2 regions of the Pantoea sp. NSTU24 genome follow, and region 2 is predicted to be linked to the other one. Evidence: riboswitches for the same ligand, from Rfam matches in the RefSeq annotation. Region 2 holds a riboswitch; the other holds the start of a gene.
What was found. Region 2 has a riboswitch for thiamine pyrophosphate ahead of thiC (phosphomethylpyrimidine synthase ThiC). Riboswitches for the same ligand answer to the same signal wherever they lie in the genome.

Region 1 (7,522 bases), on a different contig from region 2:
CGGCCAGATACCTGTGCTGCCAAGATAGATCAGCAAAATCGATAATCCGGCAAACACGACGGCATAAAGATCGTTGACCTCGAACCAGCCTTTGTGCGGCTCATGATGTGACAGGTGCCAGCCCCAACCCCACCCATGCATGATGTATTTATGCGCCAGCGCAGCCGTAATTTCCATACCGACCACGGTGACCAGAACAATCAGGGCATTCCAAATCCACAACATAGTTTCTCCCGAATAAACATCCTGCACGGTGGCGCAGCGGTTCAATTTTAACAGAGATTACAGAAAGCTGCGGGGCGGGTCTGGCGACTCTCCACGATTGCTGCAAAAGATAAGTCAGCACTGCCGATGTGTCGTCCGATTAAAGGGGTATATCTGGCCAGTTCGCCCTGATGGATGCCCACAGCCATACGGGGATTCCGCCGCCATAAAAGTTCTGACACTCTCAGTCAGAATGTCAGCCCCGTGATCATGATGAAGAAGGTCCGTCACCTCAACCCCCATAAACCTGCCCTCTCTTTTGCAGAACACCATGCAGCCGCATCAGACGCAGCATGATTCACAGCAGATCATGATCCAGCGGCGTGCGGAAAGCGTGGCGGGCGGCTTGAATGAGCTGTTCGGCGGTAACGGAAGGAGGTAATCGCATCAGAATTTTGCTTGCCTGCCAGTAGCAGAGCACCATCACTTCATCTTCTTCTTTTTCCGCCCTTTCATGCAGTCGGGCGCGCAGTGACAACACATTAATAGTCTGCTGCTCATCCAGCATGTCAGAGATCGTCTGGTTAATAACGCGATGGAGCGTTCTCCAGGTGAGATCGTTATACAAAATTAACCTCTTTTCACGCTTGTCGGCTCAGCCATACGATTAGCTAACGCGTCGCAGATATAATTTCATTAATCTGCTGCTAACTATAGTGGCTCGCCAGCAAAGATGAAGCGCGTTATAGCACGTGCTAAAACCAGCAATTCTAACGATTAATGCACCGGCCTGTCGCCTGCTTCACGCCGTGCCGCAGCTGACTGCTGCTTTTTGTAACAATTACAGCCGATGATTAACTGGCTGATGTCCTGATGATTTGCCAGAGTAAAATGCCCTGTTTTTCCGATTATCATGAAGGAGTTACTGATGAGTCAACCTGCCGATAGCCTGGTCTGGGGTCACGGCCCTGCCGTTTTCGAAGTCTTTCTGGAACCCACCTGTCCATTTTCGGTACGCGCATTCAATAAACTGGACGCATTACTGGCGCACGTCGGTGAAGAGCAGATGACACTGAAAATTCGTCTGCAGTCACAGCCCTGGCACCTCTTTTCCGGTCTGATCGTGCGCTATATCCTTGCCGCGGCCTGTGACAGTAAAGCCGCCGCGAAGCAGGTGATGCAGGCGGTGGCCGATCATCGTGAAGAGTTTGAGTTCATCGATCATTGTACCGGCCCGAACCGCGATGCCACCCCGAATCAGATCCTTGAGCGCCTGAAGGCGTACAGCGGCGTGGATGCTTTTGCCGCATTCGATCAGGCTGACCTGCAGAATGCCATTAAGTGGCACTGCAAATATGCCCGGCAGAATGGCATTCACGTTTCACCCACCTTTATGGTCAATGGTCTGGTACAGCCTGAGATCGGCAGCGGTGACGACATTGCGCACTGGGCACGTTTCCTGACGCGTTAATCATGGGTAACGTGATTATGTGATGCGCTTCACCGTTCCGCCCGGCAGACGCAATTGCCTGACATCAGAGTTGTTTTTCTGCCATCAGGGCGGTTAAGCTGTCCCGCTCTCAGCCTTAGCGGCACCTGCGCCGCGGTGGCGACTTATCATAACGCGGTGGCTGCGGTAGCGCCGGAGACGCGCGACTCAACAGGGATTTGCAGATGACGATGACGCTGGAACAGATCAGGGAAAAATACCCGGATGCGATAACCGATGCCTTTGGTGACTCTCCGGAATTAGCAGATGAGCTGGCGACACTGATTATCGCCGGAAAAAAGGTGGCTACCTGTGGTGAGTTTCGGAGCTGGCAGCAGCAGGATCCGCTGCCACAGCCGGGCGGCTACACCATTGTGTTGAATGGCGAACAGACGCCCGTCTGTGTGATCCGTACCACCGGACTGTTTCTGACACGCTTTGACCGGGTGACCCCTGAGATGGCGATGATGGAAGGCGAAGGCGATCTGAGCCTTGACTACTGGCGTCAGGAGCATCAGCGCTACTTCCAGCGTGGAGGCTATTTCCACGCCGAAATGGAGCTGATTTTCGAAACCTTCCAGCTGGTTGAAGTGATTTAGCGTTAAAGGCTATTTGCCGCCATCAGCGCCAGCCGCGTGATGCCCCGCGCGGCAAGCATTTCCGCCGCCTGGGCGGCGCGCAGTCCACTGGCGCAGACCAGCACCACGCGCTGATGCGCCGGTGGCTGCCAGCTCGCCATCTGCTGCGGCAGGATCCGTTCGACCCGCCCGGCGACGCTGACCGGCGCCTCTTCTAGGCTACGCAACTCCACGATGCAGTCCTCCTCCGTCAGCATCGACCGATCGATGAAAGGCGTTACGGGCCCATCAGGCTCCTGCGCATCGTCAAAGCGGAACCGGCGGATGTGCCACCCAACAAAATCGCAGTGGATCATGCAGCCCAGCGGCGACGGCGTCAGATCTAACAAAACGCTTAGCGCCATCTGCGCCTGCATCGCCCCCAGCGTCGCGACAGCCGGTCCCATGACGCCAGCGGTATTGCAGTTCGCTGCGGCGGCTGGCAACTGCGGGAAGAGCGCGCGATAACCCGGTGCGCCGCCGCAGAATCCCCCGACGTAACCTTTGCGTCCCAGCACCGACGCGCAGATCAGCGGTACGCCTCGCGGATAGCAGGCATCAGAAAGCTGGTAGGTAATGGCAAAATTATCCGCCGCATCGACCACCAGATCGATCCCCTCCAGCGCCTGTGGCAACTGACTGGCGCTGAGTGCAGAGGGATGCGCCTCAACCAGACACGCCGGATTTCTCTCGGCCAGTGCGCGCTGTGCGCACAGGGCTTTTAGCTGCCCCACATCCTCAACGCCGAACAGGGTCTGCCGATGAAGGTTGTGCAGTTCTACCCGGTCGCCGTCGTAAAGACGAATAAAGCCGGTGCCCGCCCCCGCCAGTAACGGCAGAAGCGCCGCGCTGAGTCCGCCCGCCCCCACCACCAGGACCCGTGCCCTGCTCAGCCGCTGCTGGCCCGCGTCCCCGATCTCCGGCAGCATGGTCTGTCGCTGATAACGATCCATCGCCGCTCCTTAACTGAACTGTGCCAGCCCAAAAATCGGCGTCGAGGCCGATGCCATATCGCGAGGCTCCATCAAACCCGCCTCAAACGCCTCACGTCCGCCGTGAATCGCGGCGGCAAAGGCCCCGGCCATCCGCACCGGATCGCGTGCTTTGGCCACCGCCGTGTTGAGCAGCACGCCATCGAAGCCCATTTCCATCGCCTGCGCTGCCTGACCGGGTGCGCCAATGCCCGCATCAATAATCAGCGGTACATCGCTGAACCAGGCGCGCATAGTACGCAGCCCTTCGATGTTGCGCAGTCCCTGACCGGACCCGATAGGCGCCCCCCAGGGCATCAGCACTTCGCAGCCCGCCTCCAGCAGTTTTTCACCCACGATCAAATCTTCCGTCGTGTAGGGAAACACCTGAAAACCCTCGGCGCAGAGGATACGGGCGGCTTCTACCAGCGCAAAGGGGTCGGGCTGCAGCGTGTCGGCGTGACCGATCACCTCCAGCTTGATCCACGGGGTATCGAAGAGTTCGCGAGCCATCTGCGCTGTCGTCACCGCCTCTTTGACCGTGTGGCAGCCCGCGGTGTTGGGCAGAATCCGTTTATTCACCTGTTGCAGCAGCGAGCGGAAAGCCCCGCCTTCGCTACCCTCGCGGCGCAGGCTGACGGTAATGATTTCCGTGCCGGAAATGTCAATCGCCTGATGGAGGATCTCTGGCGAGGGATACCCGGCGGTGCCGAGCAGGAATCGCGACTGCGGTTCGAACTGATAGAACATGATTATCCTCCCTGCATCGGTGACAGAACTTCGACCTGACAGCCCGCCTCAAGCTGCTGGCGGGCATAGCTGCTGCGCGGCACAAACGCGCCATTCAGGGCGGTGGCGACGCTGCGTATGTCGAACTGCTGCTCTGCCATCAGTTCTGCTAGCGTGCTGGCAGCGGTTTCGATTGTGCGTCCATTGAGTTCAACCTGCATGTGTCATCTCCCGGGTCAGTTGCAGCATAAGTTTTTCGGCCATCATCGGGGCCAGTAAAAAGCCGTGGCGATAGAGGCCATTCAGCGAAAATCGGCCATTTTCGTAGCGCACCTCCGGCAGATTCGGACGATAAGCGGGTCGCAGGCCGGTACCACTTTCCACGATGCGGGCTTCGGCCAGTGCCGGATGCAGGCTGTAGGCGGCGCTGAGCAGCTCCATCATCGCTCTGGCGCTGATCGGGCTGCTGTCGTGGCTTTCGACCATGGTCGCCCCCAGCATGAAGTGCCCCCCGGCACGCGGCACCAGATAGCAGGGAAAACGGGGGTGCAGCAACCGTACCGGACGGGAAAGCTGGATGTCGGGCGTCTGCAGGATCACCATTTCACCCCGCACCGCGCGCAACTGAGGTTGTTGAGCAGCGGCGTGAATACCACGGCAGTCGATGATTTTGCCGGTGGGTTGTCCGCTGTGAATGGCAACGCCCGCCTGCTGCAGGGTGTCGTGCAGCTGCTGCATCGCCCGACGCGGATCGAGATGCGCTTCCGCCGCAAAGAACAGGCCGCGGGCAAAGCGGTTTTCCAGCGCGGGCTCGATGTCGCCGGGCGTGACCCACTGATGCGCCTGGGTCAGGCGGGCAAAACGGGTGAGTTCGCGGCTGTCACGCGGTGGCGCCACCACCAGCGTGCCGTGCTGCTCCACGCCCGCCACGCGCTTCGCCCACCAGCTCGCCGCGTGCTGGCCCCAGGCGATCACCTCCGGCGGTGCGCTTTCAGCTTCGCACCAGGGCGCGAGCATCCCGCCCGCCCAGTGAGACGCGGCACGGCAGTCTGGCTGTGTAATAATTTCGACCGTTTCTCCGCGCTCCATCAGCAGCGTGGCGACACACAGCCCGGCCACGCCGCTGCCAAGTACCGACCAGCGGCTCATGACTGCCACCCGGCAGAAAGTGAAGATTTCAGGATGAGATTTTTCACATTGCCCTCGTTTTTGTTAACGAAGACCCGTGATACAGAGGGAAAAGGCAAAGGCGTATGCGCCTCTGCGGCAAGTATCGGCTGCGATACCCGTCTTCCTACGCCAGTATCAACTGGGTCAGGTTCTAAGGGTCGCTAAGCCGCGCGATGCGCTATCAGCCTCTCAGTCTCTCCGGCGAGACTCCCCTGACGGGTCTAGTTGTAAGTTAAGCGGACGGGTTCGTCAAGACGCGGGCATAAAGGCGGCGCAGAAAGTGCGGGGAAAAAAGACAGGCAACCCCGGTTCGTTTGACGACGCCGCAGGGCTAAGACGTTCAGAGCGCCTGCAGCGCCTGCGTCAGGGTGTCCGTAACTTCCCGGATACGCTGTTCGGCGCGGCGATAGTAGGTCCATTTGCCCACTTTGCTGGCTTCGAGCAGACCGGCACTCTGAAGGGCCTTGAGGCATAACGAGGTAGCGGGCTGTGATAAGCCCGCCTTATCCTGAATGAGGCTGGCGCAGACACCGTACTGATCGAAGGGATAGAGCTGCGAATAGCCCGCAAACGCATCATCAGGTTCTTTGAGCCACTTCAGCACGGCCACTCGCGTGGGGTTGGCCAGCAGCTTCAGGGCATTTTCCGGGGACATGCCGCCTCACAGTGTATCAGGATGGATAAAATGGATAGTCAGTATACCCTTTCTCATCGCCGCCATACAGCGAGGCGTGGTCCACCGCATTCAGGGGATAACCTGACCGGATACGCGCTGGCAAATCGGGGTTGGCGATAAAGGTGCGGCCAAAACCAAACAGATCGCCCCAGCCTTTTTCCAGCATCTGCTGCGCTTTCTCCGCGGTGTAGCGGCCGGAATAGATGATTGGCGAACGGAAGGTGTCACGCAGTGCGATGCGGAAGCTCTCCGGCATGGCCGGGCTGTTATCCCAGTCCGCTTCTGCGATAGAGAGGTAACCCACTTCCAGCGTATTCAGCAGCTGTGCAGCGCGGATATAGGTGGCGTGCGGATCGCTTTCAACCAGACCGAGGTAAACGCGCTCCTCATCGGTGCTCGAAAACAGGGGCGCAAACCGGACACCTACCCGATGGCTGCCAAAGACTGCGCTGACGGCCTCAACCACTTCACGCAGGAAGCGCAGACGATTCTCCGCCGAGCCACCATATTCATCCGTGCGGAAATTTGTATGTGCCGAAATAAACTGGTTAATCAGATAACCGTTGGCGGAATGCAGCTCAACGCCGTTGAATCCAGCGGCTTTGGCGTTCTCTGCCGCACGCCGGTAGAGCGCCACAATCTCTTTGACTTCACAGGTAGTCAGTTCGCGTGGCTCGCTGGGCGCGGTCAGCATCCCGGTACCCGGTCCGGTTTCGATAAACACCCGCACGTTGTCGGCGGCGATGGCCGAGGGGGCAACCGGCGCTTCTTTACCCGGTTGAAGTTCGTTGTGTGATACGCGGCCTACGTGCCAGAGCTGGCAGAAAATTGTGGCGCCCTGCTGATGGACCGCCTCTGTCACCTTTTTCCAGCCCGCGATCTGCGCCTCGCTGTGGATGCCTGGCGTCCAGGCGTAGCCCTGCCCGCGTGGCTCAATCTGGGTGCCTTCGGTGATCATCAGCCCGGCACTGGCACGCTGGCGGTAATACTCCACCATCATCTCACCGGGAATGTTGCCCGGCTGTTCGCTGCGGCAGCGGGTCAGCGGCGGCAGGACGATGCGGTTACGAAGGCTGAGATCGCCCAGATTCAGGGGGCTAAACAGTGACGGCATAAAAAAATCCTCTGATGCGTGAAAAGTCGCCATTATATTTACACATTTAAATTTGTAAATGTGTATTCGCTTTTTTTTGGCTGTTGTTCTTCGATGCGACCACCTGCCGACATTGAGCCTGCCTCTGCGGCAGGAATATGCGAGGCACTGAAAATGTTTTCTGGCGAACGCCAGTACCGGCGGGTGAATGCGATTCAGGCGTTTATGTCGGGGGCGGCGACCTCATCCGCCTGTCCTGTACGTCCGGCATCAGCGTATTGTGACGAGTTACCCTGTTGTCGTTTATCATGGCCGTCGCCTTTTCAGATGAGCGACAGAGATAACGTTACTGCGCTTTCACCCCCACAGGTAACAGTCAGAGGAAACGTTGTGAATACCCTCCTCACGTTAGACGCGCTCGGACCACGTATATGTATTATGGGTCCGTCGAACAGTGGAAAATCGACCCTGGCAGACGCGATTTCCCGCAAAACCTCATTACCTGTCGTCTATCTTGATCAGCTTCACCATGTTCCGGGAAGTCAGTGGCGGCCCAGAGCAACAGCAGAATTT
Region 2 (7,522 bases):
TGGCTTTGGCATTCGCGCCATCGAGATCCCGACCGATGCAGCGACGGGCATCAGTCTGGAGGCGCTGGAACTGGCCTTTGATCAATGGCCGATCAAAGCCGTTGTGGTCGTGCCGAACTGTAATAATCCGCTGGGTTTTATCATGCCGGAGTCGCGTAAACGGGCGTTGCTGGCACTGGCGCAACGGTTCGATGCCGCAATTATCGAAGACGATGTTTATGGTGAGTTAGCCTGGGACTATCCGCGTCCACCTGCGATCAAAGCATTTGATCTGGATGGCCGGGTTCTGCTGTGCAGCTCCTTTTCAAAAACACTGGCACCGGGTCTGCGTGTAGGCTGGGTGGTACCCGGCCGCTATCGCGATCGCGTGCTGCACATGAAATATATTGTCACCGGTTCCACCGCTACGCAGCCTCAGCATGCGGTTTCCGAATTTATCCGTCAGGGACATTATCAGCCGCATCTGCGCCGGATGCGGCAGCTCTATCAGCGCAACTATGAACGCTTCGGCTGCTGGGTAAGACACTATTTTCCCTGCGGGATCTGCGTGTCGCGTCCTCAGGGCGGCTTTCTGATGTGGATTGAACTTCCGGACGCCTTCGATGCGGTCCGGCTCAACCGTGAACTGCGCCAGTCGAAAATACAGATCGCCGTAGGTTCACTGTTTTCCGCGTCAGGTAAATACCGTAACTGCCTGCGTCTGAACTACGGCCTGCCCATTACTGAACAGACTGAACAGGCACTGGCGCAGGTGGGGGCGGCCGTTGAGCGCGCGATGATCGCCTGCCAGCATGAGACGCCAGGCCCTGCCTCCGCGCTGACATCGTGAACAGAGAAGCAGGGCCGGCAAGAGGAGGGGACCGGCCCTGGTCAGATAACCTTAACCTGACGGCAGCTACGTTAAGATCCTGCACCACAATGCGCCAGCGACAATAGTCGCTTCTGCGGCAGGTTTCCCGCCAGACATACAGGGGTTACCCGTTTTGCCGTCGCGCTGCAGGACAGATTCCATAAATGCCTATTCATCACCTTCCGCCAGCGCCAGCAGCGTCGCGGTAGCGGCACGCCAGTCCTCCGCATGGGTAATCGCGCTTACCACCGCAATGCTGCCCACGCCGGTGGCCAGCACCTCGGGCGCTCGGGCTATCGAGATCCCGCCAATCGCCACGGCAGGGGTGTCGGTCAGGCGGGCCAGATGCTGTTTCAGCTGCGCAATGCCCTGCGGCGCAGACGGCATCGCTTTGGTCTGCGTCGGAAAAACATGGCCCAGCGCGATGTAAGAGGGCTGGATCGCCAGAGCACGATCCAGTTCAGCATCATCATGGGTCGAGATCCCCAGCCGCAGGCCCGCCTGTTGAATGCGCGTAAGATCGGCGACATCCAGATCCTCCTGACCCAGATGGACGCCATAGGCCTGATGCTTTATCGCCAGCGCCCAGTAATCGTTGATAAACAGGCGTGCATCGTAGCGTTTACCCAGCGCAATTGCCTGCGCAATGGCGGGCTCAGCGATAGCATCGGGCTGGTCTTTTATACGCAGCTGGATGGTGCGGACGCCCGCCTCCAGCAGGCGTGCGATCCAGTCGGGGCTGTCAACCACCGGATAGAGCCCCAGGCGCGGGGCGGTAGCAGGAAATGCAGGCATCGTTAATCCTCCTTCAGGGCATCGGTGGGGTGATAGCGTTCACCGCCGTGGCGGCGAAAACGGTCTGACATCTGCGCCATGCCGACGTCGACAGGCTCGGCGCGTGCATCCTGACGGGCGGCGAATGCGCGCACCTCCTGGGAAATTTTCATCGAGCAGAACTTCGGGCCACACATCGAGCAGAAGTGCGCTACCTTGCCTGACTCCTGTGGCAGGGTTTCATCATGCATCGCCCGGGCGGTCTGAGGATCGAGAGCCAGATTGAACTGGTCTTCCCAGCGGAACTCAAAGCGCGCTTTGGACATGGCGTTATCACGGATCTGAGCGCCCGGATGCCCTTTCGCCAGATCGGCGGCATGGGCTGCGATTTTATAGGTGATCAATCCCTGTTTCACATCCTCCTTGTTCGGCAGGCCCAGATGCTCTTTGGGAGTGACGTAACAGAGCATGGCGCAGCCAAACCAGCCAATCATGGCGGCGCCGATTCCGGAGGTGAAATGGTCATAGCCGGGCGCGATATCGGTGGTCAGCGGGCCTAGCGTGTAGAAGGGGGCTTCATCGCACAGGTCGAGCTGTTCAGTCATGTTGCGGCGGATCATGTGCATCGGCACATGGCCCGGTCCTTCAATCATCACCTGAACGTCATATTCCCAGGCGATGCGGGTCAGCTCGCCCAGGGTGCGCAGCTCGGCAAACTGCGCCTCGTCATTGGCATCCTGAATTGAACCCGGACGTAAACCGTCACCCAGCGACAGGGAGACGTCATAAGCGGCACAGATTTCACAGATTTCCCGGAAATGCTGATAGAGGAAGTTCTCCTGATGGTGCGACAGACACCATTTCGCCATGATCGATCCGCCGCGTGACACGATGCCAGTCAGCCGCTTTGCCGTCATCGGCACATAGCGCAGCAAAACGCCCGCATGGATGGTGAAGTAATCCACGCCCTGTTCCGCCTGTTCAAGCAGCGTGTCCCGGAAGATTGCCCAGTTCAGTGATTCAGCCACGCCATTCACTTTTTCCAGCGCCTGATAAATCGGGACAGTACCGATGGGCACCGGGCTGTTGCGCAGGATCCATTCGCGCGTTTCATGGATATAGCGGCCGGTAGAGAGATCCATCACCGTATCGGCCCCCCAGCGGGTGGACCAGACCAGCTTCTCTACTTCTTCCTCGATGGAAGAGGTCACGGCGGAATTACCGATGTTGGCGTTGACCTTAACCAGAAAGTTACGGCCGATGATCATCGGTTCCGATTCAGGATGGTTGATATTGGCCGGGATAATGGCGCGACCGGCCGCCACCTCCTGACGCACAAATTCGGGCGTGATAGCCGCGGGCAGGTGCGCGCCAAAACTGTGGCCCGGATGCTGCTGTCGCAGCACTTCTCCGCGGATGCGATCCCGGCCCATATTTTCCCGCAGGGCGATGAACTCCATCTCCGGGGTGACGATTCCCCGGCGGGCGTAGTGCAGTTGCGTGACGCGGCGGCCTGCACGGGCGCGTCGCGGCGTTGGCAACTGGTCGAAGCGCAGGTGGTCCAGCCCCTCATCAGCGAGCCGCTGCTGAGTATAGCCGGAGCTGTTCTGACTCAGCGGTTCACTGTCATCGCGTTCAGTAATCCAGCCAGCGCGCAGCTTCGCCAGGCCACGATGCACGTCAATCTGTGCGGCGGAATCGCCATACGGCCCTGCCGTGTCATAAACCGGTACGGCTTCATTCTGCTCATAGAGTGGCGCTTCTTTGCTGCCGCCGGTATGGGTCGGCGTCAGCGCGATTTCCCGCATCGGAACGCGAATATCTTCCCGGCTGCCGGTTATCCAGATACGGCGGGAGCGGGGAAACGCACTGCCACCCCGCAGGGAATGGATAAATTCCTGCGCCTGGGCACGTTGTTCACGACGGGTCATTTTAGGATCAGACATAGCAATCTTCCTGTTAAAGGGAAATGATGCTTGTCCGGAGTTCGGAAGGAGTAAGCGTACAGACAGCGTACAACGGCTGGCAGACAGTGACTGATTACTCTTGTTCCCTTCGCAGGTTCTAACCTGATCAGGTTCCGCGGATCCCGAATTAACGGTCTCAGCCCGACTGGGCACTCCGACAAGAAGCGGTTTTTACGCGGGCGCTTAGCGCGGCCTCAGCGGTAAAAACGTGATATTTCAATGCACAAATAAAAAAGTTCTTTGGCGTCTTTGCCTCAGAACCTGTTCAGCATAAAAGGGCTACCGGATAATCTCAATACCCCTGATGTGAATCGGCCTTATGCCGGACGGGCGATCTGGCTGTCGTTGGCCACTGACGGCGTAGCCAGCTGATTATCCCACGCGAGCTGAATCAGCTTATCTTCCAGCGTAAAGCGGGCTTCCAGCACTTCACCCACTTCAGACAGCGCCTGCTGGAAAGTCATGCAGTTCTCATCATCAATTGCCTGCTGCAGGTGACCATCATACAGCTGCATCAGACGTTCCGTATTCGCTTCCAGCGGCGGATAGATCTGCGCGGCAGCAATCATCGGGCTGTCACCACTCATTTCATTAATGACGCGCTCATAAATACTGAAGTGACCTGCAGAAAGGTAGTCGACCAGACCGTGACAGAAGTTGTCCAGCGCCTGCTCATCCAGACGCGTCAGCGCTTCTTTGTTGGGTTTAAGACCGACGAGGTGATAATAGGTCACCAGCAGCTGCCGACGCGCTTCAAGCCATGAGTCGACCAGTTCATTACTGCCACCTACGCGTTCAGCCAGGACTTCTAACTGGTTAAGCATATCTAACTCCATGTGAGTTATAGTTGTTTATCTACACACTTAACATCAGGGCTTCAGCGTGCGATTTGACGCTAAGGATGACGAAATAAATGCAATGCGAAATCTCAAGCGTAGACGCTGGATGGTGGATTGTCAGCCATGAACAGAAACTTTGGTTGCCACAAGGTGATTTACCCCACGGAAACGCTGAAAAGTTTGGTTTAACGGGCAGTAAAGCCCGGACGATCGGCGAGTGGCAGGGGGAAAAAGTCTGGCTGATTTGTGAGCCGCGTTCAGCAGATATGTTTTCGGTGCGGCAGCTGATCGATCAGGATGTGGAACTGTTTCAGCTGGCCGGGCGCGGCGTGCAGCTGGCAGAGTTCTACCGCTCTCATCGCTGGTGCGGCTACTGCGGGCATGAAATGCATCACAGCAAACATGAGTTTGCCTGTCTGTGCAGTCACTGCCGCGAACGCTACTATCCGCAGATCGCGCCCTGCATCATTGTGGCCATTCGTCGCGGTGATGAAATTCTGCTGGCGAATCATGCCCGGCATCGCAATAAGGTTTATACCGTACTGGCAGGATTTGTCGAAGTCGGCGAAACGCTGGAGCAGGCCGTCGCCCGTGAGGTAATGGAAGAGAGCAATATCCGCATCAAAAACGTTCGTTACGTCACCTCTCAGCCGTGGCCCTTCCCGCAATCGCTGATGACCGCGTTTGTGGCGGAATATGAGAGTGGCGATCTGCAGCACGACGGTAAAGAGCTGCTGGATGCGGCCTGGTTCCGTTTCGACGATTTGCCGCTGCTGCCTCCGCCGGGCACCGTGGCGCGCCGCCTGATTGAAGATACCGTCGCCCTGTGCCGCGCGGAAGCGTGAAAGTGCTACACTACACGCCTGTTATTGAGAGAGTGTTGAGATGAGTGAACTGAAGAACGATCGTTATTTGCGTGCCCTGTTACGTCAGCCGGTCGATGTCACGCCGGTATGGATGATGCGACAAGCCGGGCGCTATTTGCCGGAGTACAAAGCGACGCGCGCCCAGGCGGGCGATTTTATGTCGCTGTGCAAAAACGCCGAGCTGGCCTGTGAAGTCACCCTGCAGCCGCTGCGCCGTTATCCGCTGGATGCCGCCATCCTCTTCAGTGACATCCTGACTATTCCGGATGCGATGGGACTGGGACTCTATTTCGAAGCGGGTGAAGGCCCGCGTTTCGCAAACCCTGTGACCTGCCGCGCGGACGTTGAGCGTTTACCGGTGCCCGATCCGGAAATGGAACTGGGCTATGTGATGAATGCCGTTCGCACCATCCGTAAAAATCTCAACGGCGACCTGCCGCTGATTGGCTTCTCAGGCAGTCCCTGGACGCTGGCGACCTATATGGTCGAAGGCGGCAGCAGCAAGGCCTTTACCCGCATCAAGAAGATGATGTATGCCGAGCCCGCCACGCTGCACGCGATGCTGGACAAGCTGGCCGACAGCGTCATCCTCTATCTCAACGCGCAGATCCGCGCTGGTGCGCAGTCCGTCATGGTGTTTGATACCTGGGGCGGCGTACTGACCGGTCGTGACTACCGAGCGTTCTCACTCCACTACATGCACAAAATTGTCGATGGCCTGCTGCGTGAAAACGACGGCCGCCGTGTGCCGGTGACGCTGTTCACCAAAGGAGGCGGACAGTGGCTGGAAGCGATGGCGGCCACCGGCTGCGATGCGCTGGGTCTCGACTGGACCACCGATATCGATGATGCGCGCCGTCGCGTAGGCGACAAAGTGGCGCTGCAGGGTAACATGGACCCCTCAATGCTCTATGCGGCCCCTGAGCGTATCGAACAGGAAGTGGCGGGTATCCTTGAGCGCTTTGGCGCGGGCACCGGCCACGTCTTTAATCTGGGGCACGGTATTCATCAGGATGTCCCGCCTGAAAATGCCGGCGTCTTTGTGGAGGCGGTACACCGTCTGTCACGTCCCTGGCATCAGGAGTAATCATGGATATTGCCGCACTTCGCGCTGAGCAGCTTCAACGCGCCGCTGACGTGGTGCGTGAGGATGACTTCGACGTGCTGCCGCCCCGCTTTATTGGCGGGGCGGACGTGGGATTCGAGCAGGAAGGCGCGATCACGCGGGCGGCAATGGTCGTGCTGGAATATCCCTCACTGAAGCTGGTGGAACATCGCATCGCCCGTATCGAAACCACGATGCCCTACATTCCGGGCTTCCTCTCGTTCCGGGAATATCCGGCGCTGATGGCGGCGTGGCAGATGCTGGATCAGAAGCCGGACCTGCTGTTTGTGGACGGGCACGGCATCTCCCATCCCAGACGGCTCGGCGTCGCCTCACATTTTGGCCTGCTGGTGGATGTGCCGACGATTGGGGTGGCCAAGCGCCGCCTGTGTGGCCGTTTTGAGGAGCCGGACGCGCAGCCCGGCAGTCGTCAGCCGCTGATCGACAAAGGCGAACAGATAGGCTGGGTCTGGCGCAGCAAGCAACGCTGCAATCCGCTGTTTGTCGCCACCGGTCATCGGGTCAGCCTGGATACTGCGCTGCAGTGGGTCGAAAACTGTACGCGCGGTTACCGTCTGCCGGAACCGACACGCTGGGCGGATGCGGTCGCCTCTAACCGAACCGCTTTCCAGCGCTGGCAAAACGCGCTTTAACACTGTTTGTGCTGCGCTTTTGCAGTTACACTGCGGCCAGCGAAACGAATAAGAGCCACCTTTATGTTACAGAACCCCGTTCATCTGCGTCTGGCAAAGCTGCAAAGCTGGCAGCACCTGACCTTTATGGCCTGCCTGTGCGAACGCATGTATCCCAATTATCATGCGTTCTGCGAGCAGACTGAGTTTGCCGAACCGGCGCTCTATCGTCGTATTCTTGATCTGATCTGGGAAAGCCTGACGGTCAAAGATGCGAAGATTAACTTCGACAGCCAGCTGGAAAAACTTGAAGCCGCCATTCCTGATGGTGATGCGTTTGAGGTTTACGGCGTCTATCCGGCTATCGATGCCTGCGTGGCATTGAGTGAGGTCGTTCATGCGCAGCTGAGCGGGGAAACGCTTGAGCATGCTATTGAAGTCAGCAGGACCTCAATTACCACGGTGGCCATGCTGGAAATGACTCAGGCC

Region 1: it holds a riboswitch for thiamine pyrophosphate, as region 2 does, so the genes downstream of both, ACLHDD_RS19225 (FAD-dependent oxidoreductase) here and thiC (phosphomethylpyrimidine synthase ThiC) in region 2, are expected to answer to the same signal.

Annotation. Positions count from the first base shown of each region.
Region 1 covers NZ_JBKIWZ010000003.1:126,021-133,542, reverse strand. Annotated here, with positions in the region: gene ACLHDD_RS19260 (sterol desaturase family protein) at 1-225, opposite strand, end outside; gene ACLHDD_RS19255 (hypothetical protein) at 563-832, opposite strand; gene ACLHDD_RS19250 (DsbA family protein) at 1,133-1,675, shown strand; gene ACLHDD_RS19245 (ASCH domain-containing protein) at 1,879-2,292, shown strand; gene ACLHDD_RS19240 (HesA/MoeB/ThiF family protein) at 2,295-3,263, opposite strand; gene ACLHDD_RS19235 (thiazole synthase) at 3,273-4,031, opposite strand; gene thiS (sulfur carrier protein ThiS) at 4,034-4,231, opposite strand; gene ACLHDD_RS19225 (FAD-dependent oxidoreductase) at 4,221-5,159, opposite strand; TPP riboswitch at 5,285-5,404, opposite strand; gene ACLHDD_RS19220 (ArsR/SmtB family transcription factor) at 5,521-5,835, opposite strand; gene ACLHDD_RS19215 (alkene reductase) at 5,852-6,970, opposite strand; gene ACLHDD_RS19210 (AAA family ATPase) at 7,340-7,522, shown strand, end outside.
Region 2 covers NZ_JBKIWZ010000001.1:3,479,258-3,486,779, forward strand. Annotated here, with positions in the region: gene ACLHDD_RS16530 (PLP-dependent aminotransferase family protein) at 1-829, shown strand, start outside; gene thiE (thiamine phosphate synthase) at 1,019-1,645, opposite strand; gene thiC (phosphomethylpyrimidine synthase ThiC) at 1,648-3,570, opposite strand; TPP riboswitch at 3,658-3,758, opposite strand; gene rsd (sigma D regulator) at 3,909-4,415, opposite strand; gene nudC (NAD(+) diphosphatase) at 4,505-5,275, shown strand; gene hemE (uroporphyrinogen decarboxylase) at 5,316-6,383, shown strand; gene nfi (deoxyribonuclease V) at 6,386-7,054, shown strand; gene ACLHDD_RS16565 (YjaG family protein) at 7,118-7,522, shown strand, end outside.